Regions from separate parts of the Salinivibrio sp. AR647 genome, predicted to be linked through region 2. Evidence: predicted binding sites of a transcription regulator. Region 2 holds the regulator's gene; each other region holds the start of a gene.
The links. The regulator CRP, encoded in region 2, controls carbon source genes, mostly activating them, when cyclic AMP is high. The targets are predictions, from matches to a motif close to TGTGANNNNNNTCACA.
Positions count from the first base shown of each region.

Region 1: dinG (ATP-dependent DNA helicase DinG) is a predicted target of CRP. The motif match lies at 2,116-2,131, and genes of this name have one in related genera.
Region 3: cdd (cytidine deaminase) is a predicted target of CRP. The motif match lies at 2,463-2,478, and genes of this name have one in related genera.

Region 1 covers NZ_MUFE01000002.1:158,298-162,590, forward strand. Annotated here, with positions in the region: gene dinG (ATP-dependent DNA helicase DinG) at 1-2,024, opposite strand, end outside; gene BZG76_RS03280 (porin) at 2,561-3,529, shown strand; gene BZG76_RS03285 (YccT family protein) at 3,617-4,264, shown strand.
Region 2 covers NZ_MUFE01000009.1:139,531-143,823, forward strand. Annotated here, with positions in the region: gene astD (succinylglutamate-semialdehyde dehydrogenase) at 1-1,146, shown strand, start outside; gene BZG76_RS12165 (DUF1338 domain-containing protein) at 1,157-1,948, shown strand; gene crp (cAMP-activated global transcriptional regulator CRP) at 2,067-2,699, opposite strand; gene BZG76_RS12175 (phosphoribulokinase) at 2,949-3,818, opposite strand; gene BZG76_RS12180 (YheU family protein) at 3,875-4,093, opposite strand; gene BZG76_RS12185 (hydrolase) at 4,241-4,293, opposite strand, start outside.
Region 3 covers NZ_MUFE01000004.1:163,021-167,313, forward strand. Annotated here, with positions in the region: gene sbcB (exodeoxyribonuclease I) at 1-807, shown strand, start outside; gene BZG76_RS06455 (hypothetical protein) at 1,021-1,518, shown strand; gene BZG76_RS06460 (ABC transporter substrate-binding protein) at 1,597-2,337, shown strand; gene cdd (cytidine deaminase) at 2,537-3,433, shown strand; gene BZG76_RS06470 (DMT family transporter) at 3,529-4,293, shown strand, end outside.

The sequences.
Region 1 (4,293 bases), on a different contig from region 2:
TGGCCATATCTGCGGGTGATAATGCGCCGGTCAAGAAGCACTACCTTACCAGAATCTTCCTCTTTGCGCAGTAGACGACCGACTGATTGCACCAGCTTTTTACTCGCTTCTGGGACCGCGATTTGTAAAAACGGATTGCCACCGCAGCGTTCAATATACTCCGCGTGAGCTTCTTCCACTGGAGAAGTGGGGACCGCAAAGGGAATTTTCGTAATAATGAGATTAGTCAATAAGTTACCGGGCAAATCTAAGCCCTCGGAAAAACTGCCGGTGCCAAAAATTATACTGGTTTTGTCCGCACTGACTGCTTGCTGATGGGCCTTTAATAGCGCCGTGCGTGATTGTGTGCCCTGACAGAGCAGTTGCCAGCCGCGTTGTGTGACCGTTTGCTCAATGGCTTGGGTGACTTGTTTCATCTGCCAATAAGAGGCGAACAATACCAAGGACGCTCGCTCGCCCTCTAGGTGCTCAATAATTTTCTCGCTCAGCGCCGCCGTAAAGGCACTGGCTTGCGGCTCACAAGGCATAGTTGGGATCACCAAGCGCGCTTTATTGGCGTAATCAAATGGCGAGGGTAAGGCTAAATAACGCGAACCGTCGCTTTCACTGAGTCCGACTTGGCGGCAAAAATAGCTAAAGCGATTCAGGGCGCGCAAGGTCGCAGAAAACAGTCCAACCCCGGCGGCGCGAGACCAGAGCATTTGATCCAGACGCCAGCCTACTTCTAAGGGAGAGACATGCACCCAAAGATCCCCCTCGCGCTCACGGCAGGCTTGCACCCAACGGGCAAGCGGTGCGCCTTTATCGGCATTCGGTTGGGCCATTAAGGTCCAGACTTTTTCTAAATTTTCTAACCGTTGGAGGAAAAACGCGGTTTCGGCGAGCGCCGGATCAGCCAGTTTGGCAGAAATGTCATTTTCTTTCAGACGCTCATTGATCAAATCATGGATCTTTCCCAATGCCTGATGGGCTTTTTTGCTCGCGGTTTTAAGCTGTTCACTGGGCGCAATCAGGGCTTCGGGCAGTTCACCGTCGGCAAAGCGATAACAACCGTCGTCGTTGAGCGACAGTTGACTGAGCATGTTTTTTGCCTCGCGTAACCCTGGGATCAGGGTTTGTATCGCCTCGAGTAAGCTATCAACAAAGCGGTGTGCGCGCGTCATATCCGCGGTATTTCCCAACTTGGTAGCGGCTTGGTTCAGCTTTTCTAGCCAACCGACCACGCCGAGCAAACTGGCACTGGCCGCTGAGAAGTCACGCGCCACCGTGGGAAGGTGGTGCGCCTCGTCAATCATATACAGGCACTGCTCTGGCTCGGGCAAGATCACCCCGCCGCCGAGTTCGAGATCGGCGAGCAGCAAGCTGTGATTGACCACCACCACATCGGCTTTATCCATTGCCTCGCGTGCTTTGGCAAAGGGGCAACCACGGTGAGCGGGCAGGCCAGCATGGCAGGTGTGTTTGTCAGAGGCGATCGCTTGCCATAGGTGATCGGCAATCGGTTTGGGCCAGCTGTCGCGGTCGCCATCCCATTTTCCTCGACTCAGGGCAACGTAAAGATCATTCAGCAACAATTGCTCGCTGCGCTTGGGTTTTTGAGCAAATAGCGCCCCTTGGATGCTCTCGGTCTCTGCCACTGCACTCAGCTTGTGTGCACAGCAATAGCGCTGCCGCCCCTTGGCCAAGATAAAATCAAACGGCTTGGGGCAGATACGATGAAAAAACGGGATATCTTTATCGGCGAGCTGCTCTTGCAACGCCACGGTTGCGGTCGACACCACCACTTTTTTATTGTTGTTAAGCGCAAACGGAATCGCGCCCATCAAATACGCCATTGATTTGCCCACCCCAGTGCCGGCCTCGGCCACCAGTAGCCGACGCTTGGGGTCATAATCACCCGCCAAGGTTTTGGCCAGCTCTGCCACTAAATAGTTTTGAGCTTTGCGCGGAATAAAGTGGGGAAGTTGGTCTTGTAGCGTCTGGTAGCACGCGCGAATGTCTGATTTTACGGCAGGGCTGAGCATCAACAGGTCCGAGTAGTAAAGGATAAGCCCCAGTATAACACGGGGAAAAAACGTGAAAACGATCGCGAAATGTAAGTTTTCCTTACAGATATGAGATCTTGGTCACGAATTTAATTTGAACCATTCGCTGCTATCTTGCTGATCTGCCGTTTGATTAACAAAAAGCCGTATTTAAGCTATTGATTAGTTTTTTATTCTAAAAATTAAATAATAAAAAGCAGTAGTCAGAATTTTATATCGCAAAGAGTTGTTGTTAAATTTCATCAACGCACACTGCTAACGAGGTTTAAACTGTGATCTTAGTTCATTAATGTTTACTATCTGTTTGTTTTTAAGTGTTTTTTGTCTATTTTGTAATGCGCTTCCAGCCAGTTGACAGAACCTCAAATGTTCTGCACGATTAGCCACGAAGTTTCAGTGAACTGGCATTTTGTGCTTCGCAGCGTTTGCTGCTGGTAACAGAGTGACAGTCACCATAAAACAGAGTTCCATGAAGGAACTCATAATGACTAAATAGAAAAGGCAGTGGATTAACCATGAAAAAGACTATTCTAGCAATGGCAGTACCAGCTCTGCTGGCTGCTGGCTCAGCATCAGCAAGCATCAACCTGTATGACGCAGAAGGCGTGAAAGTAGACGCATCAGGTGCTGCTGAAGTTCAGTACATCCAAGACATCGGTAACAACCAAGACGGCAAATGGCGCTTGGACGATGGCGATTTCGCTATCAATACTGAAGTAGCGGTTTCAGACAAGCTTTCTGTCATCGGTGCAATGGCGTTTGAATTCGATAATCTAGACGCAGACAGCAATACCGATGAAAACCGCGGTGATGTTGAAAACGACGAACTCTATGTCGGTTTTAAAGGTGATTGGGGTCAGTTCACTGCAGGTCGTCAGTACCTATTGATGGATGATTCAGGTATCACTAAAGATTACGAGTTGTCAGTAAATAGCTTTGGTGTAGATATCGAACAAGCTGCTCAAGTTGGTAAGTATATTTATGATGATGGCTCTCTCTACGGTGCAGTGACTTACACTGACTACAGTGAAGGTGATGATACTACTGACGATCAAACAATCTACGAAGGTCGTTTAGGCTATCGTTTCGCTGACGTAGATGCGCGTGTTTACTATCAGTTGGCTGAAGATTTGAACCGTGTTGCTGATGCAGATACTGAAGCTTATAACTTCGAAATCGAATACGCAGGTATCGAGAACGTCGGTATCGCTGCATCATATGGTCGTACTACCGATAAAACTGGTACCACTGATGTAGATACTGATTATGTATCTCTTGCCGCTGATTACACCATGGGTAAAACCACCTTTGGTATTGGCTACGATAACCAAGATGTTGACGGTGAAAGCTCAGATCTTAACGGTTACTACGCTAACGTGACTTATGCACTGCACAGCAACGCGCACGTGTACGCAGAAGTTGGCGACAGCGACGGTGATGACCAAGACTTTGGTTACGTAGCGGGTATGGAAGTTAAGTTCTAATTGAGCTTAAACCCTATTGCTAAGTTGTAGCACTGATTATAAAAGCCGCCTTAGGGCGGCTTTTTTCGTCTTACCGTTGGAGTGACAATGAAGAAGTTAACAAAAGCCGCATTGGTACTGGGTGCACTGATGGCATCAAGTACCATTCATGCAGCGGAAATTACCTCCGCCCGTCATATTGAATTTTTGGTGGTGGATGGCAGCAAAGTCAGTTTTGACAACTGGGCGCCGCAGCAGACCATTGAACTTGCTAATGGCACCCACCAGTTGGTGATGCGCTTTGATGGCGAAGTAAAGCGAGGAAGTAAAGAGGTGATTTTTACCTCGCGCCCGTATTTGTTTGAGCTGGACGTTGATGGCCGCGATGCCACCATTAACATTGATACCAACCTAAGGGTGAAAACCCAAGCGACCAGCTATTTTGATGATAACCCACAATGGCAGGCTGAGTTTGATAATGGCGAGGTAATGCCGTTAGAGGCCGTCGAGCTTAAAGGTGATGGCTTTGGCGCCTACGCCGATATGGAAGCGCTGGTGGCCGAGTACAACCGCGAGAACGGTATTATTATCGACCAAGGTGAAAGCAAAAACCTTAACGACGTGTTAGTCGAGGTGGACGACCAAGGACAAGCCTCTATTAAAGGCGATGCCTTGTCGCAGCTTAAGCTTTGGTACACCAAAGCCAGCGACCAAGAGCGTAAAACCTTCCGTCGTTGGATCATTGATCAAGATTAAGCGCGTGTTCGAGGGAGGCGTGGTAGTCA
Region 2 (4,293 bases):
TCCTTGCGCGCGTACCACGAAAGAACAGGCTCACGTGAAAAAGACGTCAATGGCACCCAAGCGGTATTACGCCATCGTCCACTTGGCGTTATGGCGGTATTCGGGCCTTACAATTTCCCTGGGCATCTACCTAATGGCCACATTGTTCCAGCTTTATTGGCGGGCAACAGCGTAGTATTTAAACCCTCTGAGCTGACGCCAAAAGTCGCAGAGAAGACCTTGGGCTATTGGCTCGAAGCGGGATTACCGCAAGGACTGATCAGCCTGGTACAAGGTGGGCGCAATACCGGTGAGGCGCTGGCCCAAGCGCGCGGTATTGACGGTTTATTGTTTACCGGTAGCGCCAATACGGGGCATATTCTTCATCGTCAGTTTGCTGGCCAGCCCGATAAAATGCTGGCGCTGGAAATGGGGGGCAATAACCCCTTGGTGGTGAGTGATCAGTTCGGTGATTTAGACGCCACCGTATACACCATTATTCAATCGGCCTACCTCAGTGCCGGTCAGCGGTGTACGTGTGCACGCCGCCTGCTACTGCCTGAGGGAGAAGTGGGTGACAAGATCTTGACTCGCCTAGCACAATGGACCAAAACCGTGCGAGTGGGCGGACAGTTTGATGATCCCGCACCTTTCATGGGCGCCCAAATTTCAATGGCTGCCGCCGAGGGGATTTTGGCCACACAACAAAAATTGATCGATCTGGGAGCAACCCCCGTCATAGAGTGCGAGCATTTACACGATGCGGTGATTTCTCCAGGGATTTTAGATGTGAGTGGCATTCAAGCGTTACCCGACGAAGAGTATTTCGGTCCGCTACTACAAGTGCAGCGCTATCAGGATATGGCTGATGCGATCACGAAGGCGAATGATACCCGCTATGGTTTGTCGGCAGGCCTTATCAGTGAAGACGAGGGCGAATGGCAATACTTCCTCGATCATATTCGCGCAGGGATTGTGAATCGTAATCGTCAGTTGACAGGGGCAAGCGGTGATGCGCCATTTGGCGGGCCAGGTGCGTCGGGTAATTTACGTCCAAGCGCTTACTATGCCGCCGATTATTGCGCTTATCCCATGGCATCAATGGAAGGGGAGCAGGTGGTACTGCCTGAGACGTTCGCCCCCGGTATTCCGACTCAACAAGATTAAGGAGACCAACATGGACAGTGGCCAAGCGTTATTCGATAAATTATGGCAAGACTATATTAACCGTCTTTGCCCATCGGCACATCAGGTACATGCCTTGCTCGAAGAAGGGCAGCCTTTAATCAATGATCATATTGCCTTGCGGACATTTGGTTTGCCCAAGGTTGGGCTTGAGGTCTTGGCGCGCCCCTTCCTGGCGCTAGGCTATCAGCAAAAAGGGGACTATACCTTTGAAGCGAAAAAGCTCAATGCCTGCCATTTCGAGCACCCCGATCCTTTGATGCCGAAAGTGTTTATCAGTGAATTGATGGTCGAGCAATGCTCGCCTGCGCTGCAAGCCATTGTTCACAAGCTGGTGGCACAAGTCGATGCGTCGTCACTAACAGGGAGCGATTTTCTTCATCAGGGGCGGCTTTGGGACATCGATAGCGCCACCTATCAAGCGCTTGCTGAGGAGAGTGAATACGCGTCCTGGGTAGCCGCGCACGGTTATGGTGCGAATCATTTCACGGTGAGTGTCAATCAGTTAAAGGCTCATGATCATTGCCAATCGGTTAATCAAAAGCTGCGAGACAATGGCTTTGCAATTAACGAAGCGGGTGGTGAAGTAAAAGGGGACGCATCCGTTTATCTGGAGCAATCCTCCACCATGGCTGACCGTGTCGCTGTTGTTTTCTCTGATGGCACGCAAACCATTCCAGGTGGGTTTTATGAGTTTGCTAAGCGTTATGTGTTGCCCAACGGTGAGTTGTACCAGGGATTTGTTGCCGCTTCAGCGGATAAAATTTTTGAGAGCACGCACTAATAAATAGCTGATATAACGAGGCATACACAGTTAAGGAAGAGTTCGCTCTTCCTTTTTTTTGTTTTAAAAAGAAAAACCGACGCCAGGGCGTCGGTTGGGAATACAGAGAGCGCTGTGATTAGCGGGTACCGTATACCACGATGGTTTTACCATGGGCTGAAATAAGATTTTGCTCTTCCAGCATTTTAAGAATACGCCCCACGGTTTCACGCGAACACCCAACGATTTGGCCAATTTCTTGACGTGTGATCTTAATTTGCATGCCATCAGGGTGCGTCATGGCATCGGGTTGCTTCGCTAAATTCAACAAGGTTTGCGCAATACGGCCCGTGACGTCCAGGAAGGCAAGATCCCCCACTTTTTGGCTGGTCACTTGCAAACGGCGCGCCATTTGTGAGGACAAACGCATTAATATATCAGGGTTAACCTGGATCAGTTGGCGGAACTTTTTGAATGAGATTTCTGCCACTTCACAAGGAGACTTAGCCCGAACCCAAGCGGTACGCTCCTGATCATCTTCGAAAAGGCCTAGCTCACCGATAAAATCACCTTGGTTAAGATAAGACAGGATCATTTCCTTGCCTTCTTCATCTTTGATTAGAACGGCGACAGACCCTTTCACGATGTAATACAAGGTCTCCGCTTTTTCGCCTGCATGAATCAGCGTGCTTTTAGACGGATACTTGTGGATGTGACAATGTGAAAGGAACCACTCGAGTGTAGGGTCTGTTTGAGGTTTTCCTGGAACCATATAACTTATTTCCTCTGCATGTGTTGCCCGGCAACAACGTCCTATCTTTGTCTGAGGGGTAACCCACCAGATCTATGCACAGAATACGAAGTCTGGGCGCGGGCTACAAGCTCACTGTATGTTAACAAGAGTGTATCTTTTTTTGTTAGCAATTTCTTGATTTTGATCTAGGCCAACCGCCTAAAAACCTGGCAAAAACGTGGCTAAGATCACGGCTTGAGAAGTAATACACGATAGATGCGCTACGCCCTAGCCAATCTTGCCTTTTTCGATTAGCTGCTGAATCAATGGACGGATGATAAGTTCCATCGCAAAGCCCATCTTACCGCCTGGCACGACGAGTGTATTATGCCGTGACATAAAAGACCCCGTGATCATTTGCAGCAGATAAGGAAAGTCGACGTTTTTCATCCCTCGAAAGCGGATCACCACAAAGCTCTCATCCAACGAAGGAATGCCTTTGGCGTTCAGTGGGTTGGAGGTATCGACCGTCGGCACCCGTTGAAAGTTAATGTGAGTGCGTGAGAATTGCGGCGTAATATAATGCAAATAATCGTCCATCGACCGCACAATTGAGTCGGTGACCGCTTCGCGTGAGTGGCCCCTATCGCGGGTATCGCGGACAAATTTCTGAATCCACTCAAGGTTGACGATCGGGACCATACCAATCAATAGGTCGACATGTTGGGAGACATTGACCTCACCATCAACCACACCGCCGTGCAAGCCTTCGTAAAATAGTACGTTGGTATTGTCGGGTAAATCCTGCCATGGTGTGAAGGTCCCTGGCATTTGATTGTAGGGCACCGCTTCATCAAAGGTATGCAAGTAGCGGCGATATTTGCCTGTGCCGAGTTCACCGTACTCACGGAAAAACTGCTCTAATCGCGGAAAATCATTGGCGGTGGGGCCAAAGTAACTAATGTGCCGTCCTTGCTCACGTGCTTTACGGATCTCGACGTCCATTTCCGGTCGCGTAAAGCGATGGAAACTGTCCCCTTCTAGCCACGCCGCTTTGATGTTCATCATCTGGAACATCTTACGGAATGCTTCGGACGTGGTGGTGGTCCCTGCTCCTGAAGAGCCGGTGACCGCGATGATTGGATGTTTAGCCGACATGACGCGCCCTGTCATTCAGTCTGAATGTGTATCGCTGTTTATTGCGTACAGCGATGCTAAGATCTGAGTGCTTCCTTACGACGAATATCCACTGTCTCGTGCAACTCAGAATACACAATCACGGCGTCGCCGGATTGCAGTTGTTGGCGAACATCCGCCACTTTTTGTGCAAAGCTGACTTCCTGCTCACCATAATCGGTTCCTTCCCGTAACACAAAGTGCTCGATTAAACGAGTCAGTGTTTCCTCAGGGACCGATTGCCAAGGAACCATCATACTACATCACCTTTTGTTGATTTATGGCTGAGACGTTAGGGTGCTTGATGCTGATATTGTGAATCAGCTCGCATTTTACCCAATCATTCAACACAATGCAGTAGATCAATGTGCGTCGGTCTTTTTTGCTTTGCGTGGCGTCCCTTTTTAACGGGACGAGCAAAGGCGTGAGGCTAACCAGTGAGGCACCGACTGCTCCA
Region 3 (4,293 bases), on a different contig from region 2:
CTTCTCACTCACCGCCATAAGAATAAAATTAAGCACCTGATTGACGTGGTCAACATGACACCACTGGTACATGTCTCAGGTATGTTTGGCACCGAGCGAGGCAACACCAGTTGGGTTGTGCCAGTGGCATGGCATCCTGACAACCCCAATGCCGTGATCACCGTTGATCTTGCCCGCGATCCTTCACCTTTATTCGCGCTTGATGCCGATGCCCTCCGTGAGCGTTTATATACTCCTCGTCAAGCATTGAGTGACGACCAATTGCCGGCACCATTAAAGCTTATCCATATCAATAAATGCCCGGTCTTAGCCGATGCCAAAGTACTTCGTCCTGACGATGCCGCGCGTCTTGGCGTGGATAGAGAAGCATGTCTTCAACATCTTAAAGCACTAAAGGCGGCGCCCGAAATCCGAGAGAAGCTGGTGGCTGTCTTCGCGCAATCCAAGCCCTTTGACAATCAAGATGTTGATAACGCACTGTATGCTGGCTTTTTTTCAAAAAGTGATCGCAGCGCGATGGACATTATCCGCGCGCAAGATCCAGAAAACCTTGCCGGGATTGACTTGAGTGTCGACGATTGGCGCATCAAACCTCTGTTGTTTCGTTATCGTGCCCGCAACTATCCGTGGACACTTACTGACGATGAACAAAAAAAATGGTTTATGCACCGCCGCGATTATTTTGAAACACACCTTCCCACGTACATGGACAACCTACAGCAACTGGCGGATCATCATCAGGCGGATGAGCACAAGGTCCGTATCTTAAAAGCGGTTTACCATTACGTCGAATCATTAGTCGGTTAGCCTCGATATACGATGTCGTGTTTTTCGATAGGTTCAACAACCGTTATGGCGCCATAGCGGTTGTGCTTTTTTTAATCTATTGTTATTCCTTATAAAATCAGAAAATTCAACATCATGCCTGCATAACTAGACCCAAAAAAGACATGCTAACGAGTTGCAGTTCTGTGATTTGAGTCCACACTTTTATAAAAGCTGTCGTTTGGAGTGGGCTTGATGATGACAACAAAAGTAAATACACGCTGTTACCGTTTTCCTGAAGTAGATTTTGAGCCAGAGAGCCGCACACTGTATTGGACGGATCAGGCAATCACGGTTTTGTCGTATGAAGAATCACGAATGCTCGAAATGCTTTGTTATTACGCAGGCGAGGTGTTGTCAAGTCGCACCTTGTTTAAACAAGTCGCATTACCCGACAGTTCTTTTGCACAACACCAAAGTGTGGTCACTTCGCTCATGGCTAAGTCTTACCGCAACGGTAAAAAGTGCTTGCCCTTTGACGTGGTTGGCGAGTTTGGTTTTCGTGTTGCTTTACCCCAACAAACCTTTGCGCAACGGCCAACCACACCGGCGGAAAATCAACCTGATCTCACCCCACCTCCGGCAACGCAATCACCGGCATTAGGGGATCCCTCTTTTAGCATTACAAAACCGCTTATTGTGTTGATTGCGACCGCAAGCCTCATTATTGGCATTACTGCGTTACTCACCTAGTGCACAGCTTTGATGTTTTTTGGGCGCTGAAATACACAAGCTAAGTCACGTGCCTATTCGAGTCAGTAAGGAAGGTTCATGCTCGCCAGATCAATTGTTATTGCCGCCATGATATCTATATTTATTAGTTTATCGGCTGTTGCTAGAAGCGAGTCCAACCACGTCATCAAGCTATATATGGGAGAGCTTCCAGGCCTGATCAACCTTGACCAATCAGGCCCTTTCGTCGATTTTGTTCACTTTCTTGATGACCAAGACCCGAATACTCACATTGAGATCGAGGTATTTCCCATTCATCGTGCGATTAATGGCATCGTACAAGGCCGTGCAGATATGATGTTACCTGCCGTTCGCCCTCCGAGTACTGTTACCGATCTACCGTTTGCGTTTAGTCGCGAATCATTTGGTGATGTTACCCATGTTTTATACACAAATAAGAATAATCCGTTACCTGTCGATGAGCTTTGGGCCGAACCGGAACGCTATAACATAGAAGCCGTGCCTTATTACATGCCGTTTAACGTTGCACGCTCTCATGGTATCAAACAGTCATTGCTTCGGCTGGCAGCAGGTCGTATTGATGGCTTTGTTTGGGCTCAGGAAGAGGCCGACATGATACTTAAACAATTGGGATTAACACATATTCATCGTGCGCACTTTGCCGACTTACAAGATGTATTTGTGATTCCCAAAGGCGAGCAAGGAAAGCCAATTGATGCTTACCTAACGACATTGATTACTCGCCTTCGCAACAGTGGGCAATTGGAGAAAGCTTATCGAAAAGTTCATCGCCCTTACGTGGACTGGCAACCTGAATAATCCCTGCCACCACCGCCTATCAAAGCGTTCATAGCGTTCATAGCGTTCATAGCGACTGCATTTTAAGCATAAAAATATTGATGTCACTCTAACTTTCAGCAACGAAATCGGTCTTGCATATTATGCGTGACTCTAATCACATAATTATCAGAGGTGCTTCCCTACACTGAGCCTCCGTTAATGACTAAGAAGTGATGCTATGCGAACTGCACTAACCGATGCACTGACACAATTGCCCGACGCATTACAACGCGTTGTCTCTGATTGGATAACTGACACACACTTTGGTGCGACATTTTCACCAGAGCAAGTGGCGCAAATGGAAGCCGAAAGTGGCCTATCTGGCGCCGCATTGCGTCTTACTCTATTGCCAATAGCGGCGGCTTATGCGGTGACTCCGATATCAACGTTTAACGTTGGCGCCATCGTTCGTGGCGAAGATGGCACCCTATACTTGGGAGCCAATATTGAGTTCACAGGGGTGCAACTAGGCCAAACCATTCACGCCGAGCAATGCGCGATTGCCCATGCGTGGACCAAAGGGGCAACTCGCTTAACCGATATCACGATCAACTACAGCCCATGTGGTCATTGCCGTCAGTTTATGAATGAGCTAAACGGTGCAGAATCACTCACCATTCAGCTACCAAAAACGGATCCCAAACCGTTACATACGTATTTACCAGAGTCCTTTGGTCCTGCCGATTTGGGAGTGGAATCACGTTTATTAACTGACGCGCCACACCAGTTATTCACAGACGATATTGATATCCCACTACTCAAAGCTGCCGCCGATGCAGCGAACCGAAGTCATGCACCGTATTCGGGTAACTACAGCGGCGTGGCCGTTGAAACATCTGATGGGGCTTTTTTCTCTGGGATGTATGCCGAAAATGCAGCGTTTAACCCGAGTTTACCCCCGCTTCAAGTGGCGCTCATTGCGACCAATATGGCCGGCTATCACTGGGACGACATTCGGGCGGTGGCGCTAGCCGAGATGACAAACAGTACGGTGAGTCATCTGACCGATACCCAAGCCACATTGGACGCGATGGATCCTGATATTCCTTTCGTCTATTCGACCCTTTCAACTTAACCACATGATGCGTTTGGCCTCAGCGGGGATTTCTGATCGCTCTGAGGCCTAATTTGCGCTACTATCCGTACGTCTTTTTTCGGATTGTCACGGTAATGAAACAAGTTCATCATCCCCTCCAAGGCGCGGCCTGGATGCTCACGGCAGGCTTATGCTTCGCATTAGTCAACAGCCTTTCTCAATATGTTAGCTTCAAGTTGGGCTTGCCTTCGACGACCGTTGCTTTTATTCAATATGCCATTGCCTTAGTGGCCATGATCCCCTGGTTAAAGCAACTGGGGATTCGTCAATCTTTAAAAACCCAGCACCTTGGGCAACATTGTTTGCGGGTGTTTATTTCTGTTATTGGGATCCAACTTTGGCTATGGGCGCTCGCTTATCCGGTTCCCATTTGGCAAGGCATAGCCCTACTAATGACATCACCGCTGTTTGCAACCATAGGATCAGGGCTATTTCTTCGTGAACGGGTTGGTATTGCACGTAGCTTGGCCACACTTGCGGGTTTTTGTGGCGCGATGATTATCCTAGAACCTTGGTCAAATGGTTTTACATGGGCAACGTTACTGCCGATAGGCGCCGCTTTCTTTTGGGCGACCTATTCATTAATGGTGAAACGGTTATCAGCCTACGATCCACCGACCACGATGGTCGTTTACCTCCTTTTGTTGATCACCCCCTTTAATCTACTCTTGGCCGTGCCTGACTGGACACTGCCATCATCTGCAACGGCATGGTGGATGTTGTTCGGTGCCGGAATGCTCACCGCACTCGCACAGTGGGCAATAGCCAAAGCCTATGCCGTATCAGATGCCTCGTTTGTTCAGCCGTTTGATCACGCTAAACTGCCGCTGAACGTCCTC